Regions from separate parts of the Streptomyces sp. NPDC020875 genome, predicted to be linked through region 1. Evidence: riboswitches for the same ligand, from Rfam matches in the RefSeq annotation. Region 1 holds a riboswitch; each other region holds the start of a gene.

Region 1 (9,231 bases):
GAACCGGGTCGGCCGCCGCCGCTCGCCGAGGGCGAAATCTCCGCTCCGACCAGGGGATTCGTTCGGGGATTCCCGGTCGACACCTCCTGACGAACTGTACGTCCTGTACATTTTTTACAGACGACAGGCCCCGAGGAACGAGGTACGCCATGACCAGCCGTCCCGCCGCCCGCTATGTCCTTCCCCAGCTCACCGAGCGGACCAGTCGGGGCGTCCGGACCATGGATCCGTACAGCAAGCTGCTGGAGGAGCGGATCATCTTCATCGGCACCCCGGTGGACGACACGGCGGCCAATGACGCGATCGCCCAGTTCCTCCATCTCGAACACGCCGACCCGGACCGGGACATCGCCCTCTACCTCAACTCCCCCGGCGGCTCGCTCAGTGCGGCGCTGGCGGTCTACGACACGATGCAGGTGATCACCTGCGATGTGGAGACGACCTGTATCGGCCAGGTCGCCGCGGCGGCAGCCCTGTTGCTCGCGGCCGGGGCGCCGGGGAAGCGGATGGCGCTGCCGGGGGCGCGGATCGTGCTCCGGCAGCCCGCCCTCGACGAGCCGATGCGGGGGATGCCGTCCGATCTGGAGATCGAGGCGCGGGAGTTGCTGCGCCAACGGGCCGTGGCGACGGAGGTGCTGGCCCGGCACACCGGCCGGACGGAGCGGGGGGTGGCGGCCGATCTGGAGCGCGATCTCTTCCTGGACGCGGCGGGCGCGAAGGAGTACGGCCTGGTGGACCAGGTGATCGGCAGCCGGAAGAGCTCTGGGCCCGGCGGCTCGCGATGACCCCTGCCGTACCCCGTCCCGAGCTTCCGCCGCTGCCCGCGCTCACCCGTGCCGAGGGGGAGTTGCTCGATGCCTATCTCGCCGTCGCCGATCTGGTGGGCCGGATCAATCCGGCCCGTTCGGAACATACGTACGGCGCCCTGCGGGCCGCTCAGGCGCTGGTGGCGCGGGCGATCGAGCTCCGGGACGCCCTGACGCTGATGCATCGCCGGGGCGAGAGCGAGCTGCATACCGCGACTCTCGCGCAGGCTTTGCGCGTACTCGACGGCGAAAGGCGGACATTCCGGGTCACGATCCCGAAGTCGCCGTCGCACTGACGCCCCGTCGGCCGTCCGTCAACCGCCGTTCGAGTGGGATAACTCCTCCCTCGATCGGTGGAGTCGAACCGCGGGTAACGACTACGGTCGAGTTGCGCCGGGCCGACGATCCCGCTAACGGAAAGTCCTATCCCCGGCCTGGTGAGCGACCCTTCGGGTGTCCACGGAGGCGCGCCGCGCCGGCCCGATTCATACGAACGGCGCATTCGTGGCGAAACTCACATATCGCCGTTTTGGCTTCGAAATCCGGCACTTGATGGGTCAAGATCCGTGGGACGACAAGCCCCCGTCACCTCGGCGGGGCGGTCCGGGCGGACGCCGAGTCCTGCCGCTGTCCCGGATGACTGGTCGACAGAAGTGCATTCGGCAGGAGTGGAGGACCCAGGCAGTACGGGACGGCCGGAGCGATCGATCCGGAAGTCCCTAGGGGTGAAGCCGCGCCAGCGGCCGGGCACCTTCGTCCGCCCGAACCCGACAGGTCATCCTTCACAGGCGGCTGACGAAGGGTTGCGCATGAGTGCGCAGATGAACGTCCCGTCCCTGCTCGGCCGGGCGGGCACCGTGTCCGCCCTGACGATCGCGGCGCTCGGTGCCTCGATGGTCGTACCGGGCGGTACGCCGGAGGCGCAGGCCGCCGCCACGGCGCACGCGGGCAAGGCTCTGAAGGTCGCCGCGTCCAAGAAGGGGGCACCGTACAAGTACGGCGCGGCGGGCCCGTCCCGCTTCGACTGCTCGGGGCTGACGGTCTACTCGTACAAGCAGGCAGGGAAGAAGCTCCCGCGGACCGCGCAGCAGCAGTACAACAAGACCCGCAAGATCTCGGTGAAGTCGCGCCAGGCCGGAGACCTGGTCTTCTTCCACGGCAGCGGCGGGGTCTACCACGTCGGGATATATGCCGGGAAGGGGAAGATCTGGCACTCGCCCAAGCGGGGTTCCTGGGTGAAGCTGGACAAGATCTGGACCAAGAGCGTGTCGTACGGGCGCGTCAAGTGACGCTCCGGCGGAGCTGAGCCGCGTAGTGGCCCCGGGGGGGGGATCCTCCTCCGGGGCCGCCGCGCGTCCTGGGTGCCCCGGCGCCGCCCGGGCGGCGGAGCGCCGGTGCCTACGGCTCACCGGGCCCGCGGCCCCGGTCCCGGCCCTGGTTCCGGCTCTGGTTCCGGTCGGCGCCGTCCCGGGCCGTCGGGGCCCACGGCAGGGCGACCCAGACGGTCTTGCCGCCGTCCGGCGTCGGTGTGACCGTCAGCCGGCCGCCGCTGTGCGCGGTGAGGCTGCGGACGATGACCATCCCCCGCCCGTTGTCCTGCCGGACCGCGGCGGGCAGCCGCTGCGGCCGGCGGGGATGGCTGTCCGTCACCCCGATCCTCAGCTCCTCGTCGCGCTCCAGCAGCAGATCGACGGTGAAGGTGGGCGACTGGCCGAAGGTGTGCTGGACGGCGTTGGTCGTCAGTTCGGAGACGATCAGCCGGATGGTGTCGGCCATGTCCCCACCGGGCGGCAGCCCCCACTCGGCGACGACTTCGGTGACATGTCCGCGCGCCACGGACACCGACCCGGGGTCGCTCGGCAGAGTGATCGAACTCTCCAGCAGATCCGCCATGGCGACGCCGTCCCTTCCCAGCCGCGGCCGTGCCTCGGCCGCGCCTCCGACGTCCCGGTCTCCCGGCTCCCGGCGGCCCGGGGCGGGGCCGCTCGGACGGCTTCGGCGGGGCACCGAGCGTCGGACTGCCCTCATCCTGCCGCCGCAGGCACGATCCGCCAAGATCTGTGGACAACTGTCGCCCGAAGCGGTGAACTCTGCCACGCAAGACCGTTTTTAGCCATACCCATACGCAAATGTCCGGCCTCGGTGCGCCGTTCAGCGCTCCGGAGCCGGGCGGACGGGTGTCCGGCCCGGAGGCAGGGCCTCGGGCGGCGCGGTGCCGATCACGGTGGCGACCGCCGCGGCGATCTGCTCGTCCGTGAGATCGGCCCGGGCGGTCAGCCGGAGCCGGGAGACCCCGTCCGGAACCGACGGGGGCCGGAAGCACCCCACCTGGAGCCCCGCCGTCCGGCAGTCGGCGGCCCAGCGGACGGCGGCCTCGGGCGAGGGTGCCCGTACCGACACCACCGCCGCGTCGGGGCGCGCGGCGGTCAGCCCCGCCCCGGTGAGCCGGGCGTACAGTTCGGCGGCGACCGCGCGGACCCGGTCGGCGCGGCCCGGTTCCCGTGCCAGCAGCCGCAGCGACGCCCGGGCCGCGCCCACGGCCGCCGGGGCGAGTCCGGTGTCGAAGATGAACGTCCGCGCGGTGTTGACCAGATGGGCGATGACCCGGGCCGGGCCGAGTACCGCGCCGCCCTGGCTGCCGAGGGACTTGGAGAGGGTCACGGTCGCCACCACGCCCGGGTTTCCGGCGATCCCGGCGGCGTACGGCGTACCGCGCCCGCCGGGCCCGAGGACGCCGAGCCCGTGCGCGTCGTCCACCAGGAGCGCCGCACCGCGTTCGGCGGTGATCGCGGCGAGTTCGGCCAGCGGTGCCGCGTCGCCGTCGACTGAGAAGACCGCGTCCGTGACGACCAGCGCCCGGTACCGGGGGCGGGCGTCGAGGATCTTCCGTACGGCCGCGGGGTCGCCGTGGGCGGCGATCTCGGTCTCGGCCCTGGCGAGCCGGCAGCCGTCGACGATCGAGGCGTGGTTGGCGGCGTCCGAGACGATCAGGGACCCCGGTCCGCCGAGCGCCGTGACGGCGGCCAGATTGGCGGCGTAGCCGGAGGCCAGTACGAGGGCGGCCTCGAAGCCGCAGAACGCGGCGAGTTCGCGTTCCAGGGCGGCGTGCGCGGTGGTGCTTCCGGTGACCAGCCGCGAGCCGGTGGCGCCCGCGCCCCAGCGGTGCGCGGCGGCAGCGGCGGCGGCCACCACCTCGGGGTGCCGGGTGAGGCCCAGATAGTCGTTGCCCGCGAGATCGAGCGTCTCCGGGTCGGCGGTGCGCGGCCGGAGCGCGCGGACCAGCCCGGCGCGCTCCCGGCGCGCGGACTCGTCGTCGAGCCAGCCGAAGGGGTCATCGGGCATCTGTCGCGCTCCCCCGCTCGTTCCCGTGGGTTCCGCCGCCGGGCGGTCGTGGCCGCCGCGCGGGCGCCGCTCCGGCGTCCGCCGTCGACCAGTTCGTTTTGTAGGCAGCTCACAGAGGCTAACCGGGTGCGCCCCGGCTCCACATGTGGTCATACACACACTTCGTCGGCGGTCTGTTGTGAGATTCCGACTTTCCCGGGGGGAGTCCGGTACGCCAGGATCGGCGCCATGGAGCTTCTCGACAGGCTGGTGGAGAAGGGGCTGCGGCGCGAGCCGCCGACCCGGGACGAGGCGCTGGCGGTTCTGGCGACCTCCGACGACGACGTACTCGATGTGGTGGCCGCGGCGGGCCGGGTGCGCCGCCAGTGGTTCGGGCGGCGGGTGAAACTCAACTATCTCGTCAATCTGAAGTCGGGGCTCTGTCCCGAGGACTGCTCGTACTGCTCGCAGCGGCTGGGGTCGACCGCGGGCATCCTCAAGTACACCTGGCTCAAGCCGGAGGAGGCGTCCGAAGCGGCCGCCGCCGGGGTCGCGGGCGGCGCCAAGCGGGTCTGTCTGGTGGCGAGCGGCCGGGGTCCGACCGACCGCGATGTGGAGCGGGTCTCCCGCACCATCGAGACGATCAAGGAACGGAACGAGGACGTCGAGGTCTGCGCCTGTCTCGGGCTGCTCTCCGACGGGCAGGCGGAGCGGCTGCGGGCGGCTGGCGCCGACGCGTACAACCACAATCTGAACACCTCCGAGGCGACCTACGCGGACATCACCACCACCCACACCTACGCGGACCGGGTGGAGACCGTCGGGCGGGCGCGGACGGCCGGGCTCTCGCCCTGCTCCGGGCTGATCGCCGGGATGGGTGAGACGGACGAGGACCTGGTCGATGTGGTCTTCGCCCTGCGGGAGCTGGATCCGGACTCCGTTCCGGTGAACTTCCTGATCCCCTTCGAGGGCACCCCGCTGGCGAAGGAGTGGCATCTGTCGCCGCAGCGCTGTCTGCGGATCCTGGCGATGGTCCGGTTCGTCTGCCCCGATGTGGAGGTACGGCTCGCCGCGGGCCGGGAGATCCATCTGCGCACCCTTCAGCCGCTCGCGCTCCATCTCGCCAACTCCGTCTTCCTCGGCGACTACTTGACGAGTGAGGGGCAGGCGGGCCGGGCCGATCTGGAGATGATCGCCGACGCGGGGTTCGAGGTGGAGGGCGCCGGGACGACGACACTGCCGCCGCACCGGGCCGCCGCCGGGGGCTGCGGCGGGTCCCACGCCCATGCGCCGTCCGGGGCCGACGCCGCCGCTACCGGCGAGGCGGCCGGTGGCTGCGGCGGGGCGGCCGGATGCGGCTCGGTCTGCGGCCCGTCCGCCGAAGCCGACGTGACCGCGGACACCGGAGGCACCGAGCGGGCCGGGGATGCCGGGGGTGCCGGAGACGGTACGGAGGCGGACGCGCCCGGCGCCGGATCACGGCCGCGCCCCGATCTGGTGGCGGTACGCCGCCGGGGCGCGGGCACCGAGGTGGCCCCCAATGCCTGAGCTGCCGGTCCCGGAACTGCTGGCGCTCGACCGGGCCCATGTCTGGCATCCGTACGCCCCGATGCCCGGCCGGACCGACCCGCTCGTCGTCTCCTCCGCGTCCGGCGTACGGCTGCGGCTCGCGGAGCCCGTACACGGCCGCCGTGAGCTGATCGACGGCATGGCGTCCTGGTGGTCGGCGCTGCACGGCTACAACCACCCCGTCCTCAACGAGGCCGCGCGCGGCCAGCTGGACCGGATGAGCCATGTGATGTTCGGCGGGCTCACCCACGAGCCCGCCGTTCGGCTCGCGACCCGGCTGGTGGAGATCACCCCCGAGCCGCTGCGCCATGTCTTTCTCAGCGACTCGGGATCGGTCTCCGTCGAGGTCGCGGTGAAGATGTGCCTCCAGTACTGGCGTTCGGCCGGGCGGCCCGCGAAGCGGCGGCTGCTGACCTGGCGCGGCGGCTATCACGGCGACACCTGGCAGCCGATGTCGGTCTGCGACCCCGGCGGCGGGATGCACCGGCTCTGGTCCGGGGTGCTGCCCGAGCAGTTGTTCGCCGACGCGCCGCCGTCCGGTTTCGACGACTACGACGCGTCGTACGCGGACCATCTGCGGGAGATGGTGGCCGAGCACGCCGACGAGGTGGCCGCGGTCGTCGTGGAGCCGGTGGTGCAGAACGCGGGCGGCATGCGGTTCCACTCCCCGGCCTATCTGCGGGTACTGCGGGAGGCGTGCGACGAGCACGGCGTCCTGCTGGTCTTCGACGAGATAGCGACCGGATTCGGCCGTACGGGCACCCTGTTCGCGGCGGAGCACGCCGGGGTCTGTCCCGATGTGATGTGTCTGGGCAAGGCGCTGACCGGCGGCTACGTCTCGATGGCGGCGACGCTCTGCACGCCGCGGATCGCCGACGGGATCTCCCGGGGCGAGTTCCCGGTCCTGGCGCACGGCCCCACGTTCATGGCCAACCCGCTGGCGGCGTCGATCGCGTACGCCTCGATCGGGCTGCTGCTGGACCAGGACTGGGCGTTCGAGGTCAAGCGGATCGAGGGCGCGCTGCGGGAGGGGCTGGCACCCGCGGCGGAGCTGCCGGGGGTGGCCGACGTCCGGGTACTCGGCGCGATCGGGGTGGTCCAGCTCGACCACCCGGTGGACATGGCGGCGGCCACGGCGGCGGCGGTGCGCGCCGGTGTCTGGCTGCGGCCGTTCAACGATCTGGTCTATGTGATGCCGCCGTTCGTGATGGACGACGAGGACCTCGGCACCCTGTGCGAGGCGGTCGTGGCGGCGGCGACGGCGGGATGAGGGGCGCGATGCGGAACGGTACGGACCCGGCGGTCGTGGTGGTCTCCGGGACGGGCACCGAGATCGGGAAGACCGTGGTCACGGCCGCGATCGCGGCGCTCGCGCGGGCGCGCGGGCGGAGCGTGGCGGTGGTGAAACCGGCCCAGACCGGAGTCGGGCCCGGTGAGCCCGGTGATGTGGCCGAGGTGGCGCGGCTGGCGGGCCCGGTGCGCGGCGTCGAACTGGCGCGCTATCCGGAGCCGCTGGCTCCGGCGACAGCCGCCCGGCGGGCGGGAGCGGTGGCCGTACGGCCCCGGGACGCCGCGGACGCGGTCGCGAAGGCGGCGGTCGAACACGAACTGGTACTCGTGGAGGGCGCGGGCGGGCTGCTCGTCCGGTTCGACCCGGACGGCGGCACCCTGGCAGACGTCGCCGTACTGCTGGCCGCGCCGGTACTGATCGTGGCACCCGCCGGGCTCGGCACCCTCAACGGTGTCGCGCTCACGGCGGAGGCGCTGCGGGCCCGCGGGGTCGAGCCGCTGGGGGTCGTCGTGGGCAGCTGGCCGGACGACCCCGATCTGGCGGCACGGTGCAATCTGACCGATCTCCCCGTGGTCGCGGACGCGCCGCTGCTGGGCGCGGTGCCCGAGGGGGCGGGCACGCTCCCGCCCGAGGTGTTCCGGGACCGCGCGGCCCGGTGGCTGGCCCCGGAACTGGGCGGGGTGTGGGACGCGGCGGCCTTCACCGCGGGCCTCGACGTGGCCTTCACGGCCGCGGAATAGGCCGCAGGGCGGCGGCCCCGGCCGCCCAGGGGCGGGTCCCGCGGCGGTTCCGGTCCGTAGGCCGTGTCGTCGAAATGGCGCCGTCCGCCCGAAGGGCGGGGCCCGCGGCGTCCGGTGCGTACGGTCGCGATGGCGGTGGGGTCCCCCGGCGGAGCCAGGGGGGGCGGTTTCCCTCGTACGGGACGTACTCGGGACATCCCGACAACGCCGGGGGGGCACGCCCTCTGGGCTCCGCCCCGGGAGGACCTCACCGTGCCCGAAGGGCTACGGGGGAGAACGCGCGTGCCGGGCGCCACGGGCCGGGCGCGATTTCGACGACCCGGCCCGGGCGGCGCCGGGCCGTGACCCGGCGCCCCGAACCGGCGCGGGGCGACCCGTGGTGGTGTCCCGTACCGGAACCGGAGGAGAATGGGGGCTGACGCGCCCGCCCGCCGAGGAGGCCCGCGATGACCGTGCGCCGAACGTCCGCGCCGTCCCGGGACGGCGTGCACCACCCCGTCTTCTCCCGGTTCTACGCCCGCCTCAGTACCCGGCTCGACACCCGGGCCGGGATCGTGGACCACCGTCGTGAACTGCTCGCCGGGCTCTCCGGCCGGGTGATCGAGATCGGTGCGGGCAACGGTCTGAACTTCGCGCACTACCCGCGGGCCGTCTCGGAGGTCGTGGCGATCGAGCCGGAGCCGGTCCTGCGGGGGCTGGCGCTGGAGGCGGCGCGGCGGGCCGGTGTACCGGTCGACGTGGTGCCGGGGACGGCGGAGGCGCTGCCGGTGAAGTCGGAGGCGTTCGACGCCGCCGTGGTGTCGCTGGTGCTCTGCTCCGTACGGAGCGTCCCGCGCGCCCTCGCGGAGCTGCACCGGGTCCTGCGGCCCGGCGGTGAGCTGAGGTTCTTCGAGCACGGACCGGCCTCGTCCCGGGGGATGGTCCGGGTGCAGCGGGCCCTGGACGCGACGGTGTGGCCCCGGCTCTTCGGAGGTTGCCACACCTCGCGGGACACCCTGGCGGCGCTGGACGAGGCGGGGTTCGACCTGGGCGCGTACCGCCGGCTGACGGTGCCCGAGGGCGGCGAGCGGCTGCCGACGTCCGCGTGTGTGCTGGGGGTGGCCCGGCGTCCGTTCCCGGCTCCGGGCCCGGAGGGCCGGGGCGCCGCTCCCGGCGGGGAGCCGGGGACGCCCGGCTGACCGTTCCCGTCCGGACGGCGGAACGGGGAACCCCGGTACGGGGCCCGTCCGTTGGGCGGATGTGCTGACCACCGTGCTGTGGACGACCGGCGGACTGGCCGCCGCGGGCTCGGCCGCCCTGCTCGCGGACCGGGTGCTGCTGTGGATGGAGGCTCGCCACTGGATCTACTGGCGGAGAACGAAGACGCTCTCGTCCATCGGCGCCGACTTCCTCCAGGAGTCGGATCCGACGGCCCGGGCCGTCAGTACCTCCATGGAGCGGGAGCGGGTCCGGCGGAACGTCCGGCCGGCCGACGAGCCGCCGTTCCGGGTGGATCTGGACGCGG
Region 2 (10,568 bases), on a different contig from region 1:
CGGCGAAGCCGTGCGACATTCAGGGGCGAGAAACGACAAGAAGCAGGCGACGGGTTCAGGTACGGATCTCGACCAGGGGGACCAGTTGCTCTGCGGGCGTCATGGAGCCGTGCATTCCGGCGAGCGCCGATTCCAGCGGCTCATGGACGGAAGCGGTGATGGCGAGATCGTCGCAGGCGGCGGCGATCACATCGCCGATCCGGCCGTACACCCGCTCGTCGACGGCCGGGCCGAACCAGCCCGCCGCGATCGCCTCCTCCCGGCTCGCCACCCAGAAGCGGTCGCCCAGCACCTCGCGCCAGACGGTCAGTACGTCGGCCTCGGCGCCCGGGACGGCGTAGACATGGCGGGCCCGGCCCTCGCCGCCCAGCAGGGCGACCCCGGCCCGCAGCTCCCAGTCCTCGTCGAAGTCGATCCGGGACTCCTCGTCGAACGGGATGTCGATCATGCCGTGGTCGGCGGTGACATAGAGCGCCGACCGCGCGGGCAGCTGCTCGGCCAGCCGCTGGACCAGCCGGTCGGCGTGGGAGAGCTGACCGCGCCAGGCGTCGGAGTCCACCCCGTAGCGGTGGCCCATGCCGTCGACGTCGCTGTAGTACGTATAGACGAGGGAGCGGTCCCCGGCGGCCAGCTGCTCGGCCGCGAGGTCCATCCGCTCCTCACCGCTCAGCCTGCCGTGGAACGTTCCGCCGCTGAGCGCGATCCGGGTCAGCGGGGTGTGCTCGAAGAGGGGCGACGACACCTGTGCCGTATGGACCCCGGCGGCGTCGGCGAGGCCGAACACCGTGGGATACGGCTGCCAGGTGTGCGGATCGGTGTACGGCTTCCAGCGGAGCTGGTTCATCAGGGCGCCGGTGCCGGGGTCGCGGACCGTATAGCCGGGCAGTCCGTGCCGGCCGGGCGGGAGCCCGGTGCCGACGGAGGCGAGGGAGGTCGCCGTCGTGGCCGGGAATCCGGCGGTGATCGGCCGTCCCGTACCGCCCCTGGAGGTATGGAGCAGGGAGAAGAGGAAGGGGGCCTGATCCGGATGGTTGCGGATCTGCTCCCAGCCGAGGCCGTCGATCAGGAAGACCGCGACCCGGTCGGCGGGCAGCAGCTCGGGTATCGCGGCGGTGAGACCGGGGACCCCGAGACCGGCGGCGAGCGTCGGCAGCAGATCGGCGAGCGATCCGGAGCCGTACTCGGGTACCGGCGCGCTGCCGACGGCGAGCGGCTGGGGTTCGTCGGGCCAGTAGGCGGCCGTATCGGGCTGGACCATCAGCGGGAGGTCGCCGCGGTGGCCTCGGAGAGCGCCTGGGCGAAGGCGAGGGTCTGCCGGACGGTGTCCGGGCCGTCGCCCGCCTCGCTCACCCGCAGGCTGAGGTCGTCGGCGGTGGAGTTGCCGGTATAGCCGTGATCGGCGTCGCAGTTCGGGTCGCCGCAGGCGGCGGGCTCCAGATCCAGCCGCGAGACGGCGCCCCAGCCGATGGTGAGCACGACCTCGCGCGGCAGGGTGCCGGGGGTGTACGACTCGGGATTGGCGACGACCCGGCTCACCACGACGGACGAGATCCGGTCCAGCTTCACCGACTCGGTGGAGGTGGTCGCGTACGGCGTCGGGGAGCTGGAGTCGGCGGCCTGCTCGTCGGTGTGGCTGACGATGAAACGGTTGGCCGTGAGCACCAGGACGGTCACATGGCGGCGGACCTCGTTGGCGTCGAACGTCGTCTCCTGGTGTACCAGGTACGAGGCGATCTGCTCACCGCCGACGGAAGCCTCCACCGCCTCTGCCACGAGAGCCGGGTAGTAGCCGCTGCGCTCGATCGCCGCGCGCAGCCCCTGGGTCGTCGTACCGGTCTTCGCCATGTGGTCCATCCTACGGGCCCCGGGGGGTGGGGAACGCTCGGTGGTGTCGGGGAGTGGTCAGTAGCTGGGAAGTCTGCGGGGGCCGAGGTCGGTGGGGACGGGGGTGGGCGCGAGCCGTACCGAGGCGCCCAGGACGGAGAGGCCGTCACGCGCCACGACGACGGGTTCCAGACTGATTCCGACGACCTCCGGGTGATCGTCGACCAGTCGTGATACGCGCAGCAGCAGCTCTTCCAGCGCCGCCGTGTCGACGGGGGCCGAACCGCGCCAGCCGAACAGCAGGGGGGCGGTCCGGATGGACCGGATCTGGCCCGCCGCGTCCCGGTCGGTGACCGGGACGAGCCGGTGGGCGGTGTCGCCGAGCAGTTCGGACGCGACCCCCGCGAGCCCGAAGGAGAGATAGGGGCCGACGGCCGGGTCGACCACGGCCCGGACGACCGTGTCGACCCCGCGCGGCGCCATGGCCTGGACGACCGGGCGCAGCTCGACGGGCTTGCCGAGGAGTTCGGTCAGCTCCCGGTAGGCGCGGCGGAGCTGGGCCTCGCCGCCCAGGTCGAGCCGGACACCGCCGAGGTCGGAGCGGTGCCGCAGATGGGGTGCGGTGGTCTTGAGGGCGACCGGATAGCCCAGCCGTTCGGCCGCCCGGGCCGCCGCGTCGGGGTCGGGCGCGGGCAGGGCCCGGCGGACCCGGATGCCGTACGCGGCCAGCAGGGCGCGGGTGTCCCCGGCGTCGAGGGTGATACCGCGCGGACCGGTGTCGTCGGCGAGCGCCCCGGCGATCACCGCCCCGGCCCGGCCCTCGTCGATGTCCTCGTACTCGGGCACCTTGCCGCCCTCGGCCGCCTCACGCCGCCACTGCCCGTACTTGACGGCTTCGGCGAGGGCGCGGACGGCCCGCTCGGCGGCGGGATAGGCGGGGATGCCCCGGGGCGGTCCTTCGACGGCCGGGCCGGGGGCGGGGGTCCCGGTACCGGTACTGGCTTCGGCAGGGGCGGCGGGCGGGGCTTCGGGGGCGGTGTCCGTGGCGGCGGGACCGGGGGTGTCGCCCGAGCGCGCCGGAGCGGACGCAGCCGTACGACCGGCCGCGGGACCGGTCTCGGCCGGGCCGGGCGTCCCGGGGTGGGCCGCCGGGGCTTCGGGCGCCGCGTCCGTGGCGGCGGGCCCGGGCGCGGGTGGGTGGGGGCGGGTGCCGGTCGCCGCCGCGAGGGCGGACGCCAGGCCCCCGAGTTCGACCTGGACGACCGCGACCGGCTTCGCGGGCGCGGTGGCCGCCGCCGCGCGCAGGGCCGCCGCGAGGTCGCCCCCGTCGCCCGAGTCGGTCGCTCCGTTCTCCCGTACCCAGGGGATCGCGGTGACCACGACCGCGTCGCAGTCGTCGGCGGCCAGCGCCCGGGCCAGGGCGGCCCTGAAGTCCGCGGGCGCGGCGCCGGTCGTGAGATCGAGCGGCGGCAGCGGGCGCAGGCCCTCGGCGAGACAAGCGTCGTAGGTGAGCAGACCGAGGGATTCGGAGTTGCCGAGGATCGCGACGCGCGGCCCGCGCGGCAGCGGCTGCCCGGCGAGCAGCAGGCCGACGTCGACGAGTTCGGTGACGGTGTCGACCCGGATCACACCCGCCTGGCGGAGCAGGGCGTCGACGGCGGCGTCGGGGATCCGGGGGGCGGGGACCGCGTGGCCGGGGGGCTCGCTGCCGCTGTGGCGGGCGCCCTTGACCACGACGACGGGCTTCACGGCGGCGGTCCGGCGGGCGAGCCGGGTGAACTTGCGCGGATTGCCGATGGACTCCAGATAGAGGAGGGCGACATCGGTATCGGGGTCCTCGTACCAGTACTGGAGGATGTCGTTGCCGGAGACGTCGGCGCGGTTGCCGGACGACACAAATGTAGAGAGTCCGGCAAGCCCGGCGAGTCCGGCCAGGCCAGCAGATCCGGCGAGGCCGACAGGTCCGGCGAGGGCGGCGGCGGTATCGGCGGCGGCGGTCGGCCCGGCCGGGTCCTCGGAGGCGGTGGGCCGGGCGGGACCCGTACCACCGGGGCCGTAGAGCCCGGCCGCCCCGGCTCCCCGCCGGTGCAGCGCCGCCAGCAGCGCGATACCGATCGCACCGGACTGGGTGAAGAGCCCGATCCGGCCGGGCGCGGGGGCGTGCGGGGCGAGGGACGCGTTCAGACGTACGGAGTCCGCCGTATTGATGATCCCGAACGAGTTCGGGCCGATGATCCGCATGCCGTACGAACGCGCCTGCCTGACCAGCTCCCGCTGGCGCGCCCGTCCGGCGGCGCCGGTCTCGGCGTATCCGGCGCTGAGTACGACGAGGCCCCGGACACCGGCCTCACCGCAGTCGGCGACCACCTCGGGCACCCGCTCGGCGGGTACCGCGACGATCGCGAGATCGACCGGCGGCCCGGCGGTACCGCCACCGGCCGCCGGGTCCGTCCCGGCGCCCGGACGGACGCCCGAGCCGGTGATCTCCGTGACCGAGCGGTACGCGGGCACACCGTCGACGTCGAGCCGGTCGGCCGGGAAGGCCCGGTTCACGGCGTAGGCCCGGCCCGTGTATCCCCCCGCGATCAGATCGCGCAGCACCGTACGGCCCAGTCCGCCCGGTGCTCGTCCGACCCCGACGACCGCGACACCGCGCGGCGCCAGCAGCCGCCGTACTGAACGCGACTCGGCCCGGTACTCGCGGGCGCGCTGGACCGCGACGGACTCGGCGGTCGGTTCGAGGTCGAGGGAGAGATGGACGGTGCCGTCCTCGAAGCTGCGGCGCTGGGTGTACCCGGCCTCCCGGAACACCTTGATCATCTTGTTGTTGGCGGGCAGTACCTCGGCGGCGAACCGCCGGATGCCGCGCTCCCGGGCCACCGCCGCGATGTGTTCGAGCAGGGCGGAGGCGATCCCGCGCCCCTGGTGCGCGTCCTGGACCAGGAACGCCACCTCGGCTGCGTCGGCGGGCGCGCTCGCGGCCCGCCCGTGCCGGTCGATGCGGTCGTAGCGGACGGTCGCGACGAACTCGTCCCCGACGGTGACGGCCAGCCCGACCCGGTCCACGAAGTCGTGGTGGGTGAAGCGGTGGACGTCCTTGGCGGAGAGATGAGGATAGGGCGCGAAGAAACGGTAGAACTTCGACTCGTCCGAAACCTGCTCGTAGAAGTCGACGAGCCGCTCGCCGTCGGTGGCGGTGATGGGCCGGATCCGGGCGGTCGCGCCGTCGCGCAGCACGATGTCGGCTTCCCAGTGATCGGGATACGCGTGCTCCGGCGCGCCGTCGCCGTCCGCCCCGGGCCCCTGACCGGGCGCGGCCCCGGACCCGGACCCGGCCGAGGACTCCCTGGTCGGGGGCTTCCCGGCCCCCGGCCGGCCGACGTCCGACCCGCCGGAATCCGGTCGCCCGTTCTCCCGTTCGGCACCCCGTTCGGTCTGCATGGCAGAAAGCGTACGGCGCGGCTCCGCGACACGGGACTCATGGGGACTCACCGGTACTCACCGGCCCCACCGGCCCCCGCGCCCGCCGCCGCGACACGTCCCGGCCATGGTTCGCGACGGACGCCCCGGCGGGGCACTCTGGGGGGCACGACCGCGCCCCAGCGGTCGGCACGAGCACCCGGGGCGTCGTGAGACACTGACCGGGAACTGGTCTAGACAACCACTGATTACTTGAAGGGCAACACCATGGCTGAGCGCCGCGTCAACGTCGGCTGGGCCGAGGGCCTTCACGCCCGTCCCGCCTCCATCTTCGTCCGTGCCGCCACGGCCTCCGGCGTTCCGGTCACGATCGCCAAGGCCGACGGCTCCCCGGTGAACGCGGCCTCCATGCTGGCCGTGCTCGGCCTGGGCGCCCAGGGCGGCGAGGAGATCGTGCTCGCCTCCGACGCCGAGGGTGCCGACGCCGCGCTCGACCGCCTGGCGAAGCTGGTCGCCGAAGGACTCGAGGAGCTGCCGGAGACGGTCTGAGCCGACTCCGCGACTCCCGCGTCCGGCCGTCCGGCTCCGCCACGGCCTCCGGCGCGCTCCGGAATTCCCGCCGAACCGGCGCTCCCGGAATTCACAGGCGCTGATCCCCCGCCCGGGGATCAGCGCCTGATGTGTTTTCACCGCACGAACCGTACGAATGGCGAAAACATCCGACCCGGCCACGAGTCGTCGCCGGGAATCATCGGGAATGGCCATCGGAAATATGGCACGACTCCTTTATACGGGAGCCGTGTTAAATGCGGTCGCATTCCGTGTTGCCGAAATGTTGCGGTCCGCCGCCCGCCCCCGCGGGGCCGGGCGGTGCCGATTCGCCGCGGCTCCCGGCCGGGGCGCGATCGCCTCAGACCGGCCCCCGTACCCCCACCCGGGCTGCCCGGCCGGTGCCCGCCGCCGACCGCCCCCTCGCCTGCGGGCGACCCCGGACCGGCGGCCGTTCGAGGGCGCCGTCCGGGGCGCCCGGCCCGCGGAGCCGGTGGAGCCCGGCGGCGCGCTCCGTGTGCAGGGCCGTCAGGGTCCGGGCCCGCTCGGCGTCACCGCGGCCCACCGCGTCCACGATCGCCCCGTGCTCGGCCCAGCACTCGGCGGACCGTCCGTGAGCCGACTCCACCAGGTACATCCAGGCGATCTTCCGCCGGACCGGGGTGAGCAGCGCGATCAGCCCCGGACTGCCGGACGCCTCGGCGAGGGTGTCGTGGAACCAGGCGTCCAGCGCCCGCGGATCCCCCGCCCGGCCGTCACCGGCCGCCCGCTCCCGCCCCAGCCGGACCAGTCCGCGCAGTACCCGCAGATGGCCCTCCGTGCGGTGCCGGGCGGCCCGGGCCGCGGCCAGCGGTTCGAGCAGCGTACGGATCTCCAGCAGATCGGCCGCCTCCCGGCCGGTGGGCTCGGCGACCGACGCCCCGGCATGGCGCCGGGTGGTGACGAAGCCCTCGGCCCGCAGGGTCCGCAGCGCCTCGCGCACCGGGACCCGGGAGACTCCGTACCGCTGGGCGAGTTGTTCCTCGGTGAGTCGTTCGCCGCGCCGGAACACGCCGGAGACGATGTCGTCGCGAATCGCCCTGCAGACCGAATGCGCGGGAACCCGCATACTGCACCTCCGCCGTGGTCCGGGAAATCATTTGCGGTTCTTATTTCCCGGCCGACTCTATGTCAGCCGATCGGGAATTCCGACTGTTCCCGATAACCCGGCAGTTCATTTCGGCCAAGGGCGGCCGATTCCGTACGGCGGCGGCCCGTACGGTATCGCGCGGCCGGGGCGGGGCCGGGAACGCCGCGTGCCCCGGCGCGCGGGGCGCCGGGGCACGGGAGGAACAGGGGGACAGCCCGCCCGGACGGACCGGGGGCGGTGTCCGCCGGGGCGGGGGGTGTCAGATCTTGACGCCCTTGCCCCGCAGATAGGAGACGGGGTCGACGTCGGAGCCGTACTCCGCTCCGGTCCGGACCTCGAAGTGGAGGTGGGCGCCGGTCGAGTTGCCGGTGGAGCCCGCGCGGCCGATCTCCTGGCCGGGCATCACGCTCGCGCCCGCAGCGACCGAGAGGGACGACAGATGGGCGTACTGCGTGTAGGAGCCGTCGCGCATCTGGATCACGACGTTGTAGCCGTACGCGCCGCCCCAGCCCGCTTCGACGACCGTGCCCGCGCCCACGGACACGATCTTCGTACCCGTGGAGGCGTGGAAGTCGATACCGGTGTGGCTGCCGGAGGACCAGAGGGAGCTGTTGGCCCGGTACGAGGTGGTGACCTCGGAACCGGCGACCGGCGACGTCCAGGTGTTGAGGAGCCGCTTGCGCTCCGCCTCGCGGGCCGCCCGCTCCCGGGCCTCGCGCTCCGCCTTGGCCCGCTCCTCCGCCTGCCTCTTGGCCTCGGCCTCCGCCTCTGCGCGGGCGTTCGCCTCCTGCTTCTGGGCGTGCGCCTGGTCGGCGACCTGGGAGGCGAGGGTGTCGGGGCCGGAGAGCGTCCGCAGGGAGCCGGTGTCGTCGGCGGCCAGGATCTGGATGGAGCCGGTGTCCTCGGCGCTCAGACCGCCCGTCTCGGGGCCCTGGTCGCGGCCGTCGTTGTCGGAGGCGAACGCGGGGGCGGCGAAGGTGCCGATGACGCCGGTGGTGGCGAGGGTCGCGGCTCCGGCGAGGCTCGCGCTGCGGCGCGTCACACGGCTCGGGGCACGGTGCTTCCCGTGGGATCGGGCGAACGCCATGAAAGGCTGGTCCTTTCCTTCCTTCTCGCCTACCGGGTTAGCTGACGGGTTCGGAGAAGAGGAAGGTCTCCTACGGTTCCTCCGCGGGCTGCGAAGGTTCCGATTCACCCCAAGGGGAACATGGGTCCCCGGCTCCCCTGGGCTCGCGCCTGACGGGGACTCGGCGATGGCTGTCCGTGCCGCGGTTGCGGCGCCTGCCTGCGAACAGCCGGACCGACGCTAGGCGCGGCGCGTGTCGATCACCAAACAAACAGCCCTCTTTGTTGCTCATGCCACAGCACGTGTCGGTCAACTTCCCATCAAAACGGACAGCTGACGGGGCGGCGGGGGGCGACGGCCGTACTTCGGTTACCCGTTCGGCCCGTCTGCACCCCCGGCCGGATCCCTCCGGCCGGTTTCCGCCCCCGGCCCGGGTGGTCCCGCCGCCCGGACGGCCCGGGCCCGTTCCCGGCGGCCCCTCGCGCCCCGTGCCCGTACGAAAGCACCGGGCACCGGTTCCGTACGGGCACGACACGGCCCCGGTCCCGTACGCGGATGCGCGCGTACGGGACCGGGGCCGGTCGGTCCGTCTTATTGGTCTGTCCGGCTGTCCGTCGGCCCGGATTCCGCCGCCGGGCCGCCGGTTCAGCCCTTGACGACGGTGACGTCCCCGATCCCCAGCTCCCTGACGGCGCCCTCGATCTCGGCCGCGTCACCGACCAGTACGGTCACCAGCCGGTCGACGGGGAACGCGCTGACGACCGCCGCGGTCGCCTCCACCGTCCCGGTCTGCGCCAGCCGGGCGTACAACTGCCCCTGGAAGTCGTCCGGGAGGTGCTGCTCCACCTGGTCGGCGAGCGTGCCCGCGACCGACGCCGCCGTCTCGTACCGCAGCGGCGCGACCCCCACCAGGTTCTGTACGGCGACATCGCGCTCGTCGTCCGTCAGCCCCTCGGCCGCCAGGGTCCGCAGCACCGTCCACAGATCGGCCAGCGCCGGGCCCGTGTTGGGTGTGTCAACGGAGCCGCTGATGCCCAGCAGGGACGCGCCCGAGCCGTCGGGGGCGGAGCACAGCACCTGGGCGAAGGCCCGGACGCCGTACGTGTACCCCTTCTCCTCGCGCAGCACCCGGTCGAGCCGGGAGGTGAGGGTGCCGCCGAGGCAGTACGTGCCGAGCACCTGCGCGGGCCACACCCGGTCGTGCCGGTCCGCCCCGATCCGCCCGATCAGCAGCTGGGTCTGGACGGCGCCCGGCCGGTCCACGATCACGATCCGACCCGTGTCGTCGGCGGAGATCTCCTCCCGGGCCCGGGGCTCGGCCCCGTCGCCCTGCCAGGCGCCGAGGGTGTCGGCGAGGACGGCGTCCAGGTCGATCCCGGTCAGATCGCCGACCACGACCGCCGTGGCGGTGGCGGGCCGGACATGGGCCTCGTAGAAGGCCCGGACGGCGGCGGAGTCGATCCGGGCCACCGTCTCCTCCGTCCCCTGCCGGGGGCGGGACATCCGCAGCCCGGCCGGGAAGAGCCGGCGGTACAGCTCCTTGGCCGCGCGGCGGCCCGGGTTGGCCTGCTCGTGCGGGATCTCGTCCAGCCGGTTCCGGACCAGCCGCTTGACCTCTCCGTCGTCGAAGGCGGGACCGCGCAGCGCCTCCGCGAGCAGCCCGAGGGCCTTCGGCAGCCGGGAGACCGGCACCTCCAGCGACACCCGGACGCCGGGGTGGTCGGCATGGGCGTCGAGGGTCGCGCCGCAGCGCTCCAGCTCGGCCGCGAACTCCTCGGCGGACCGCTTGTCGGTCCCCTCCGACAGGGCCCGGGCCATGATCGTGGCGACCCCGTCGAGCCCTTCGGGCTCGGCTCCGAGCGGGGCGTCGAGGTTGATCTCCACGGCCACCACCTGCTGGCCGGGGCGGTGGCAGCGGAGCACGGTCAGCCCGTTGGGGAGCGTGCCGCGGTCCGGGGCGGGGAACGCCCAGGGGGTGGGCACCCCGGAGGCGGGCCGGGGGTGGAAGTCCATCGTGGTCAGCGGCTCGGCGGCGTCGGTCACTTGTCCGCCCCCTCTTCTGCGTCGTGGTCGGTCTCGTTCTCCGCGTCGGCGCCGGGCACCGGCTCGTACACCAGCACGGCCCGGTTGTCCGGGCGCAGCCGGGCAGCGGCCACCTCGCGGACCTCGTCGGCGGTGACCGAGAGCACCCGCCCGACGGCGGTGAGCGCCAGCTGCGGGTCGCCGAAGAGCACCGCGTACCGGCAGAGTTCGTCGGCGCGGCCCGCGACCGTACCGAGCCGGTCCAGCCACTCCCGCTCCAGCTGGGCCTGGGCCCGCTCCATCTCCTCCGGCGTCGGCCCCTCGGCGGCGAACCGGGCCAGCTCCTCGTCGACGGCCGCCTCGATCCCGGCCACCTCGACCCCGCCGGACGTCTTCACGTCCAGCCAGCCCAGCGACGGGGCCCCCGCCAGCCGCAGCAGTCCGAACCCGGCCGCGACGGCGGTCTGGTCCCGGCGGACCAGCCGGTTGTGCAGCCGGGACGATTCACCGCCGCCGAGCACGGTCAGCGCCACGTCGACGGCGTCGCACTCGCGGGTG
Region 3 (10,568 bases), on a different contig from region 1:
ATCGTCTGCTCCGACCACGGCACCACCTACGGGGATGACGGCTACACCGGTCACCGGCTGGGGCACGAGGCCGTGTGGACCGTGCCGTACGCCCATTTCTTCCTGGAGCCCCCGGCCCGCGCGGCCGCTCTCCCCGCACCGCTGGAGACCGCCGTATGACTCTCGCACCGGCCGCGCACCCCCGGCCGTACCAGCACTACGTCTATGCGTATCCCCATAAAACCGCTTACCGCCCGCTGGGCGACGACCGTCCGGCGCTGCGCGAGCTGTGGGCCGGGGAGCGCAAGGACGCCCTTTCCCTCTATCTCCACATACCGTTCTGCGAGATCCGCTGCGGATTCTGCAATCTCTTCACCCGGATCGGCGCCCCCGACGAGCTGACCACCCGCTATCTGGACGCCCTGGACCGGCAGGCGACAGCGGTACGGGACGCGCTCGGGGACGACGGTCCGGTCCGGTTCGCAGCCGCCGCGTTCGGCGGCGGTACGCCGACGTTCCTCACCGCCGACGAACTGGAACGGCTCTGCGACATCGCCGAGAAGCGGATGGGCGCCGATCTGGCGGCGGTCCCGCTCGCGGTGGAGACCTCCCCGTCGACGGCGACCGCCGACCGGCTCGCGGTACTCGCCGCCCGGGGGACGACCCGGCTCTCCATCGGGGTGCAGAGCTTTGTCGCACAGGAGGCCAGGGCGGCGGTCCGCCCCCAGCGGACGGCCGAGGTGGAGGCGGCGCTGGGGCGGATCCGGGAGAGCCGGATCCCGGTCCTCAACATCGATCTGATCTACGGGATCGACGGCCAGACCGAACGCAGCTGGCGCTACTCCCTGGAGACGGCCCTCGCCTGGCGGCCGGAGGAGCTGTATCTCTACCCCCTGTACGTCCGGCCGCTCACCGGTCTCGACCGGCGGGCCCGGGAGAGCGACCGGGAGTGGGACGCCCGGCGGCTGGCGCTCTACCGCCGGGGCCGGGATCTGCTGCTCGGCCAGGGGTACGAACAGGTGTCGATGCGGATGTTCCGGCGGACCGACGCCCCGGGCGCCGGGGCGGCGCGCGGCCCCGACGACTACGCCTGCCAGACCGACGGGATGATCGGCCTGGGCTGCGGGGCCCGTTCCTACACCTCCGGGCTGCACTACTCGTTCGACTACGCGGTGGCCGCGTCCGAGGTCCGGGGCATCATCGACGACTACACCGGGACCGAGGACTTCGGCCGGGCCGAGGTCGGTTTCGCGATGGACCCGGCGGAGTCCCGCCGGCGCCATCTGCTGCAGTCGCTGCTCCAGGCGCGGGGCCTGGCCGTGGCCGAGTACCGGGAGCGCTTCGGCCGGGACCCCGGGGACGACTTCGGTCCCGAGCTGGCCCGGTTCACGGCCCTGGGCTGGCTGGACGGGTCGGCGCCCGCCGGTCTGCTGCGGCTGAGCCCCGAGGGGCTGGCGCACTCGGACGCGCTGGGCCCCGAGCTGTTCTCCCCCGCCGTACGGGCGCGGATGACCGCGTACGAGCCGAAGTGAGGCCGTCGTCATGGATCTGACGCTGCTCTACCGGGGGCCGCTGGCCTCCTGCGACTACGACTGTCCCTACTGCCCCTTCGCCAAGCGCCGGGACACCCCGGACCAGCTCCGGGCCGACCGGGCGGCGCTGGAACGTTTCTCCAACTGGGCCGCCGCACAGACCGGGGACCGGCTCTCGGTCCTCTTCACCCCCTGGGGGGAGGGTCTGGTCCGGTCCTGGTACCGGCGGACCCTGGTGGAGCTGTCCCGGCTGCCGCATATCCGCCGGGTGGCGATCCAGACCAACCTCAGCTGCCGTACGGAGTGGCTCGCCGACGCCGACCCGGCGAAGCTGGCCCTCTGGTGTACGTACCATCCGGGCGAGACGCCGTACGACCGGTTCCTGGCCCGGACCCGTGAACTGGCCGACCGGGGCATCCGGTTCAGTGTCGGGATCGTGGGGCTGCCCGAGCACCGCGAGGACGCCCTGCGGCTCCGCGCCGACCTTCCGGAGCAGGTCTATCTCTGGGTCAACGCGGCGGAGGGCCGGACTTACGAGGACGCGGAGGCCGACGCCTGGACGGCGGTCGACCCGCTGTTCCCGTACAGCAGACGCCCCCACCGCTCGGCGGGGCTGCCGTGCCGGACGGGCGAGTCGGTGATCTCCGTCGACGGCGAGGGGACGGTCCGGCGCTGTCATTTCGTCCGGGCCGAGCTGGGCAATCTGTACGACGGCTCCTACCGGGCGGCGCTCCGGCCGAGGGCCTGTCCGCTGGCGCTCTGCGACTGCCATATCGGCTATGTCCATCTGGAGTCTCTGCCGCTGTACGACGTCTTCGCCGGTGGCGTACTCGAACGGATCCCGGCCCCGGGGATCTCACCATCCGGGACATAACCCCCGGAAGCGTGGCCCGATTTCCGGCCATGTTCCGATCATGGGCGGGACCTCCGGCATCGCCTCACCACCGAAGGATCTTCATATTTGCCCCGCCTTCACGACAGAATCTTCACCACAGTGGGCGACGGCTCCTGGCGCCGGGCACCGAGAAGCACCGGCTGCAACGCGATGACCTGCGAAGACATGACCCAATGGCAGCCAACCGACCTCGGCGGCCTACTGCGAAGCCGAAGGCCCGGGTAGTCATGGCCGCGGCGCTTCCGGGACATCCCCGGGGCCGCCCTCCACCACCATTCCAGGAGGTCGTTTCGTCATGTCCAGATTCACCCGACGCCAGGTCATCGGGGCCGCCGCAGGCGCCGCCGCGGGCACGGCACTGATCGGGGTCGCCACCGCGACCGCCGTCGGTTCCTCCGGCGGCCACGGCTCGCACGACGTCGCCAAGGGACTCGGCTCCTTCGACGAGGTCTTCCAGGGCCGCCGGATCCAGGGGCTGCCCGCCGAGGGACACGCCGCCAAGTCCCATGCCGCCCACGGCGGCTACCGGGTTCTGATCGACGGCCGTGAGCTCCACATCATGAAGCACGACAAGTTCGGCTGGAGCAGCGCGATCAACCACTACTCACGGTTCAAGACCCCGCTCGACGCCGCGCGGGCCGCGGTCGAGAGCCTCAAGGGCGCCCAGGTCGTGCCGTTCATGTCCGCCGTCTGAGCCGGGAGCCCCTGAGATGACCGTACGGAAGAACCAGGCGAGCCTCACCACCGCCGAGAAGAAGAAGTTCACCGACGCCGTGCTGGAGGTGAAGCGAATAGGCGTCTACGACCAGTTCGTCGAGGCCCACCGGCTCCGCTTCGCCCTCGATATGAACACCAGCGTCTACGTGGGCCACTTCGGCGCGTCGTTCCTGCCCTGGCACCGCAAGTACTTGATCGACTTCGAGTCCGAACTGCAGAAGGTCGACCCGACGGTGTCGATCCCCTACTGGGACTGGACGGTCGACAACACGGCCTCCTCGTCGCTCTGGGCCCCGGACTTCCTCGGCGGCACCGGCCGTGCCCAGGACGATCAGGTCATGGACGGCCCGTTCGCCCACTCCGGCGGCAAGTGGAACATCACCGTCGGGGTCGACACCGGGGTGTACCTCCGGCGCGCCCTCGGGTTCTTCGTACCGACCCTGCCCACCGCGGCGCAGGTCGCCGACGCGCTGACCCTGACCACCTACGACTCCGCCCCGTTCCGGGACGGTTCGACGGGCTTCCGGGCCCGGCTGGAGGGCACGGACGGCTACTACAGCATGCACAACCGGGTCCACAGCTGGGTCCGGGGTCATATGGAGGGCGCCACGTCCCCCAACGACCCGGTGTTCTGGCTGCACCACGCCTATGTCGACAAGCTCTGGGCCGACTGGCACGCGCTCCACCCGACCAGCGCCGAGTACCTGCCCAGCACCAGCACCACGGGGGCGGTCGCCCTCAACGAGAACATGGCGCCGTGGACCAACACCACACCGGCCAGCCTGCTGGACCACACCCAGTGGTACACCTACGCCTGACGGTCCCGGCGTGACCGGATGACGGGATGACCGTGTCCGAGGGCCCGCTCCCGGTACGGGCGGGCCCTCGGACACGGCGTCACAGCGGCAGCAGATCGGGCCGCTTGGCCTCCACATGGTCGCCGGAGCTCTCGCCCCGCAGTCGCCGCCCGATCCACGGCGCCAGATACTCCCGGGCCCAGTGGATGTCGTCGCGCCGTACCTCCAGCGTGCCCCGCAGCGGGGTCGGCGGCCACGGCTGGTCGGGGTCGGCCGGGATGTCGAGCCCCAGTACCTGACCCGCCCGCAGGGCGACCCGGGTATGCCCCTCCGGCGACAGATGGAGCCGGTCGGGGTCCCAGGCCCGGCGGTCCTGCACGGACCGGAGCGACCACAGGTCCAGCACCGGACAGTCGTAGCGGTCGGCGATGGCCCGGACATGAGCCGTATAGGTCGCGATCTTGCCGCGCAGATGGCGCAGTACCGGGATGTCACGGGTGTCGAAGCCGGTGGTGACCAGGACGGTGCCGACGGCCCCGGTCAGTTCGGCGACGGCCCGTTCGAACCGCTCCGCCACGTCGTCCGGGTCGCTGCCCGGGCGGATGATGTCATTGCCCCCGGCGCAGAACGACACCAGGTCCGGGGCGAGCGCCCGCGCCCTGGGCACCTGCTCCGCCACGATCTGGTCGAGGAGTCGGCCGCGTACGGCCAGATTGGCGTACCGGAAGGTGCCTTCCGGTACGCGGTCGGCGAGCAGTACCGCGAAGCGGTCCGCCCAGCCGACGTAGGTTCCATCGGGTCCCGGGTCCCCCACGCCCTCGGTGAAGCTGTCACCGATCGCCGCGTACGACCCGATCCCGCCGGTCATCACTGTGCTCGAATCGTCTGCCACGGCAACCATCCTCCCCTCGGGGATGTGACCTACGCGACCGTAGGGAGGGGTTGACGGGCCGTGATCTATCACACCGTGATCCCGCGACCGGCCGGGAATACACCGCGTCCCCCACGACAGGGGTGTCGTGGGGGACGCGGTGGCCGCTCCGGACGGGCGGTCCGGGGCGCGGGACGAGCCGGGTTCAACGCGCTCGGCGGGCTCAGAGGTTGACGCCGTGGCTCCGCAGATGGGCGACGGGGTCGATGTCGGAGCCGTAGCCCGGTCCGGTACGGACCTCCAGGTGCAGATGCGGGCCGCTGGAGTTGCCGGTGGAACCGGCGAGGCCGATCTGCTGTCCGCCGCTGACGGTCTGGCCCGCGGCGACGGAGAGGGAGGAGAGATGGGCGTACTGCGAGTAGGTGCCGTCGGTGTGCTTGATGACGACCTCGTTGCCGTACGCGCCGGCCCAGCCGGCGGAGACGACGGTGCCGGGGCCGATGGACTTGATGCCGGTCCCGGTGGGCACCGCGAAGTCGACACCGGTGTGGTAGCCGCTGGACCACATGGCGCCGGAGGCGCGGTACGGGGTGCTGACGGCGCCGTCGACCGGGGCGGACCAGCCGCCGGTGGCCGGGGCGGACTCGGGGGCGGGCTCCGCGGCGGCGGGCTCGGCGGCCGGGGCGGCCTGCTTCGCCGGGGCGGGCTCGGCGGCGGGGGCCGGGGCGGTGGCCCGGGCGCCGTCGCGGGAGGCGCGGTCGGCCTTGCCGGTCTCCGCCTTCTTCTCGGCCTTCGCCGGCTTCTCGCCGGTCCCGGACTGCGGGCGCTCGGCACCCTCGCCGTTCAGGGTGAGCTTCAGACCGGGGTGGATCAGGGACGGGTCGTCGCCGACGGCCGTACGGTTGTCGGCGTACAGCTGCTGCCAGCCGCCCTCGACATCGCGCTCGACGGCGATCTTGGACAGGTGGTCACCGGCGACGACGACATAGGTCGTGGCTCCGGCGGCGGTCTTCTCGGCGGCGGCCGGGGTCACCTGGGCGGCCGGGGCGACGGCGGCGGTCACCGGGGCGGCGGGTTCGGCGGCGTGGGCGCCGGTGGCCCCGATCAGGGGCAGGGCGATGGCGGCTCCGCCGGTACCGGCGGCGACGATGCCGCGTGTGATGACCGTCGTCCGGGGACGGCGGTGCTTACCCTTTCCGGGCATGGCGCGTTTCCTCTCCGGCGCCTGCGAGGTGAGCTGTCGGGTTCGGGCTGGAGTTGCCCGGCCGCGCCCGTCGGGCACGGCTTCACCCCGAGCCGTCCGGTCGCCCGGATCGGCGTACTACCTGGGTCCCCCGCTCCTGCCACGTGGTTCGGGTGAAGGAAAGTCCGGGCGGCGGCAGGATTCGGCGGTCCGTCCGGAGTTCGGCGACCGTAAACCGGCCATGTCGCCAGGAACAAGCCAAGCGGTACGGCAGCGACCGGGGTCGATCTTGCGGGGGCGCCGGAGCCGGTCACCCTCCGTGGAGACCCCCGGGCCAACTCCCCACCGCCGGGGGCGTCCCGCCCGGCGGCCCCCGCCACACAACGTCACGATTGTGATCCTGCTCATGAGGAGCGCCCATCTACCCATGAGGCGGGGCATGTTCGACGAAGCACCTATTGGGCATGAATACGGACAGAACCCTACGATCCTCTGCCGGTTCGGCCGTTCTCCGGCCCGGCTCCGGCACCCTCGCGGCACCACTCAGGACCGGTCCGACAAGAAGATCGCCCGACGGAACCGATGTCGTATCGTCGGGTTCACGCCACCGTCGGCGTCCGGGCCGACGGCAGTGACGCCTCAGGGAGCCCTCAGTGACGCAGCAGGTGCCGCAGGTTCCGTCCACCGAGCCCGAGCTGGCCGGGGTCCGCAACTTCCGCGACGTCGGCGGCATGCCGACCGGCGACGGGCGGACGGTGCGCCACGGACGGCTCTACCGCAGCGGCCATCTGGCTCATGCCACCGGAAGCGACACCGCCTTCCTCGCCGGTCTCGGCCTCCATACGATCTTCGACTTCCGCAACGCGGCCGACATCCGGATCGAGGGCCCGGACGTGACCCTGCCGGGGGTGCGGAATCTCAATCTGCCGCTGAGCGATCCGGCCGACGGCGCCGAGTTCTGGCAGGTGGTCCACCGGGGCGATCTGCCCCAGCTGCGGTCCCTGCTGGCGGACGGCCGGGCGGCGGACCGGATGGTGGAGTCGTACCGGACCCTGATCACGGGCCGGACCGGCGAGCACGGGCGGGTCCTGAGGGCCCTGGCCGAGGACAGCGTCCCGGCCTTGATGCACTGCGCGGCGGGCAAGGACCGGGCGGGTCTTTCGATCGCGGTGGCGCTGCTGGCGGTCGGGGTGGAGCGGGAGGCGATCGAGGCCGACTATCTGAAGTCCAACGACCCGCACCGCCGCTATCTGGTCCGGCGGGCCGACGACGCGCCCGCCGGGACGTCCGGCGAGGTGATGGAGCTGCTGAGCCCGCTGTTCGACGCGCGTCCGGCGTATCTGCGGGCCGCTTTCGACACCATCGACTCGACCTGGGGCGGGACCGAGGAGTATCTGTCCCGGGGGCTGGGCCTGGCCCCGGAGACCCGGGACCGGCTGCGGGAGCGGCTGCTCACCACGGCCTGACCGGCGGCGCGGCGGCGCCCCCGACCGGGGCCCGCGACTACTTCGCGCCGACCTCGAAGAGGAGATAGAGGAAGCCCGCGAAGACATGTCCGGCGACGAGATAGGCGAAGAGCCGGATCCAGATCCCCTTGGGGAACTTGCCCTCCTCCTTGCGCTCCCGGACGGGACGGTCGGCGGGGAGTGCCGCACCCTCGCCCGCGGTGGGGTTCTCGACCATGACGGCCTCTGCTTTCTCCGGCCCGGGGCCGGGGCTGTCCCCCGGCCGGGCCGGGAGGGGTTCCCGGCCGGTCACCGGGACCGGTCGGGCGGTTCTGACGGTCGTCGGGGGCCGGGCGGCGAAGCCGGACCGGCACGGGGCGCCGTCAGAAGTGCGGATGGAAGATATCGGGGCTCTGGAGCAGCGTATGGACGAAGATCATCTCTGCTCCGTCCCTGGTCGCGGCGGTGATCCGGTGCGGGGTGAGGGAGTCGTAGTGCGCGCTGTCACCGGGTCCCAGCTCGTGCACGGTGTCGCCGAGCGACAGCCGGACCCGGCCGTCGAGGACATAGAGCCACTCCTCGCCGGGGTGCTGGCGGACCAGCTCGCCCTGGGCGCCGTAGGGCACGATCAGCCGTAGCGACTGCATCGCCCGGCCCGGCCCGCCGACCTGGTGGTACGTCCACCCGTCGGCCTGGGACGGCTCCCGGCTCCCGGCCCTGATCACCGGGTCGTGCTCCGGCGACGACTCCCCCAGCAGCTCGGAGACTGTCGTACCGTAGATCCTGGCGAGACCGAGCAGCATCGGCAGCGACGGCTGGCGCCGGCCGGTCTCCAGCCGGGAGAGATGCGCGGGCGAGAGCCCCGCGCGATGGGCCGCGGCCTCCAGGGTCAGTCCGCGCCTGCGGCGCAGATCGCGGAGCCTGGGCGCCACGTCGGGCAGCGACTCCGGCTCGTCCGGCGGCCCGCCGGGCGCCGTGGATCGGGGGTCCGGGGGGTGGCCCCCGGGAGGACTCTGCATGAGTCCATTGCGCCAGGAAAATGCCTCTGAGGCAACTTTCTTGCCCCAGAGGCAAAAACTTCTCGGACGTATGGCCTTCGAACTGATGGTCAGCGCTGTGCCATGGCCTGTTTGACCAGGGTTTTCCCGAAGTCCCAGAGCAATCCGCCCCCGCTGTGGGCCTCGTCCATGACCGCAGTGAAGGCGGTGACGAAGCGGTCCACCTCCGGCTCGCCGATGATCAGTGGCGGAATCAGCTTGATCACTTCCAGATGATCGCCGGAGACCTGGGTGAGGATCCGGTGCTTGTGCAGCAGCGGTACCACCACCATCTGAGCGAAGAGTCCCTTGCGGGCGGTCTGGAGCATCGCCCAGCGGCCCCGCAGGGCGAGCGACGAGGGGCGGCCGAATTCGATCCCGGTCATCAGGCCCCGGCCGCGGACATCGGCCAGGAACTCGTACCGGTCCACCAGCCCGGCCAGCCGGGTACGCAGCAGATCGCCGGTGGTCCGGGCCCTGGCCACCAGCTTCTCGTCCTCGATCACCGAGAGCACCGCGAGCCCGGCGGCCATGGCCTGGGCGTTGGAGCCGAAGCTCGCGGAGTGCACCAGGACCCGGTCCATGGCGGAGTAGACCTTCTGGAAGATCCAGTCCTTGCCGAGGGTGGCGCCGACCGGGACGTAGCCGCCGGAGAGCGCCTTGGCGACACAGATCAGATCGGGTTCTACCCCGGGTTCGTGCTGATGGGCGTAGAAGTCGCCGGTCCGGCCGAGGCCGGTCTGCACCTCGTCGGCGATCAGCAGCGCCTTGTGCCGGTGGAGCAGTTCCGCGGCGGCCGGCAGATAGCCGGGCGGGGCCTCGTACACGCCCTTGCCCTGGACGGGTTCCACCACGAGGGCGGCCACATCGCCCCGGCGCAGCTCCCGCTTCAGCGCGTCGAGGTCGCCGAGGGGGACGGCGGTGTCGGGGAGGAGCGGGGCGAAGCCGTCGCGGAAGCCCGCCTCGCCGTTGACGGAGAGGGAGCCGGTGGTCAGCCCGTGGAAGGCGTGGTCGCAGTAGAGGACCCTGGGTCTGCCGGTGGCGCAGCGGGCGAATTTCAGCGCCGTCTCCACGGCTTCCGTACCGCTGTTGGAGAAGAACACCCGGTCCAGATGGGGGCTGTACGCGAGCAGTCGCTCGGCGAGCAGTCCGGGCAGCGGCTGGCAGTCGAAGCGGGTGAGGTCGGCCAGGGACGCGTCGAGTACGTCGTGCAGGGCCTTGCGGACGACGGGGTGGTGGCGGCCGAGGCCCATCACGCCGAAGCCCGCGAGCATATCGAGATAGTCGTGGCCGTCGGCGTCCCAGAAGTAGGCGCCTTCGGCGCGTTCGTAGACCCGGTCGAAGCCGATGGTACGGAGCATCCGGGGCAGTTGGTGGTTGAGGTGCCGGGTGTGCAGGGCGTATCGCTCGCCCCCGCGTTCGGCGAGCAGCCGGTTCAGGTCGAAGCCGCCGTCCGGGTGCGGGGGGTCGGCGGCCGTCCGGTGCTGCGGTGGCTGGGTCATGTCGTTTCGGCTCTCCTCGGCTGCCGGTGCGGTGTCGGCGCGGCGCGCGCCGGTCCCGGTGTCGTTCGGTCCCGGCCGGATCCGGTCCGGGTGTCCGCCCCGGGTCGGCACGGCCGTCCTGTCGGCGTACGGCGGTCCGGTCGGCGGTGGCGGCGGGGGTACGGGCCGTACGCCGGTCCCGCCGCCACCCGCCGCTCCGGGCCACCCGGGCCCGGGGCGGGTGTGCCGGTCAGCCCCGGTTGCCGGTGACGGTCTCCCGGGCGGCCCGCAGCGACTCCTTGAGGGAGCCCATGGTGGCCAGGACGGCGGTCGGTTCGTAGCCGCAGTGGGCCATGCAGTTGGCGCACCGCGGGTCCTTGCCCCGGCCGTACTTCTCCCAGTCGGTCTCCTCAATCAGCTGGCGGTAGCTGGGGACGTATCCGTCGCTCATCAGATAGCAGGGCCGCTGCCAGCCGAAGAGGGAGTAGTTGGGGATCGCCCAGGCGGTGCAGGGGAAGTCCGCCTTGCCTTCGAGGAAGTCGAGGAAGAGCGGGGAGTGATTGAGCCGCCAGCGGGCCCGGTTGCCGCCGGAGAACGCCTTGCGGAACAGCTCCCGGGTCTGTTCGACGCC

The links. A riboswitch is a leader RNA that binds a small molecule or an ion and turns the genes downstream of it on or off. The one in region 1 is predicted to bind cyclic di-AMP.
Positions count from the first base shown of each region.
Region 2: another riboswitch for cyclic di-AMP. It lies ahead of AB0G74_RS10010 (M23 family metallopeptidase); the one in region 1 lies ahead of AB0G74_RS21115 (C40 family peptidase).
Region 3: another riboswitch for cyclic di-AMP. It lies ahead of AB0G74_RS25675 (LysM peptidoglycan-binding domain-containing M23 family metallopeptidase); the one in region 1 lies ahead of AB0G74_RS21115 (C40 family peptidase).

Region 1 covers NZ_JBFADP010000036.1:73-9,303, forward strand. The annotation lists gene AB0G74_RS21105 (ATP-dependent Clp protease proteolytic subunit) at 150-785, shown strand; gene AB0G74_RS21110 (hypothetical protein) at 782-1,102, shown strand; cyclic di-AMP (ydaO/yuaA leader) riboswitch at 1,451-1,612, shown strand; gene AB0G74_RS21115 (C40 family peptidase) at 1,616-2,095, shown strand; gene AB0G74_RS21120 (ATP-binding protein) at 2,205-2,699, opposite strand; gene AB0G74_RS21125 (8-amino-7-oxononanoate synthase) at 2,958-4,148, opposite strand; gene bioB (biotin synthase BioB) at 4,377-5,675, shown strand; gene AB0G74_RS21135 (adenosylmethionine--8-amino-7-oxononanoate transaminase) at 5,668-6,966, shown strand; gene bioD (dethiobiotin synthase) at 6,975-7,727, shown strand; gene AB0G74_RS21145 (class I SAM-dependent methyltransferase) at 8,174-8,905, shown strand; gene AB0G74_RS21150 (hypothetical protein) at 8,967-9,231, shown strand, end outside.
Region 2 covers NZ_JBFADP010000013.1:99,928-110,495, reverse strand. The annotation lists gene AB0G74_RS10035 (nucleotide pyrophosphatase/phosphodiesterase family protein) at 56-1,258, opposite strand; gene AB0G74_RS10030 (DUF5998 family protein) at 1,258-1,845, opposite strand; gene AB0G74_RS10025 (GNAT family N-acetyltransferase) at 1,903-5,265, opposite strand; gene AB0G74_RS10020 (HPr family phosphocarrier protein) at 5,512-5,793, shown strand; gene AB0G74_RS10015 (GntR family transcriptional regulator) at 6,155-6,901, opposite strand; gene AB0G74_RS10010 (M23 family metallopeptidase) at 7,182-8,009, opposite strand; cyclic di-AMP (ydaO/yuaA leader) riboswitch at 8,021-8,185, opposite strand; gene AB0G74_RS10005 (pitrilysin family protein) at 8,634-10,031, opposite strand; gene AB0G74_RS10000 (pitrilysin family protein) at 10,028-10,568, opposite strand, start outside.
Region 3 covers NZ_JBFADP010000049.1:24,378-34,945, forward strand. The annotation lists gene AB0G74_RS25645 (STM4013/SEN3800 family hydrolase) at 1-159, shown strand, start outside; gene AB0G74_RS25650 (STM4012 family radical SAM protein) at 156-1,511, shown strand; gene AB0G74_RS25655 (STM4011 family radical SAM protein) at 1,522-2,385, shown strand; gene AB0G74_RS25660 (tyrosinase cofactor) at 2,702-3,100, shown strand; gene AB0G74_RS25665 (tyrosinase family protein) at 3,117-3,941, shown strand; gene AB0G74_RS25670 (SGNH/GDSL hydrolase family protein) at 4,021-4,821, opposite strand; gene AB0G74_RS25675 (LysM peptidoglycan-binding domain-containing M23 family metallopeptidase) at 5,015-5,995, opposite strand; cyclic di-AMP (ydaO/yuaA leader) riboswitch at 6,001-6,160, opposite strand; gene AB0G74_RS25680 (tyrosine-protein phosphatase) at 6,628-7,440, shown strand; gene AB0G74_RS25685 (DUF6126 family protein) at 7,478-7,657, opposite strand; gene AB0G74_RS25690 (XRE family transcriptional regulator) at 7,803-8,438, opposite strand; gene AB0G74_RS25695 (aspartate aminotransferase family protein) at 8,528-9,958, opposite strand; gene hpnH (adenosyl-hopene transferase HpnH) at 10,188-10,568, opposite strand, start outside.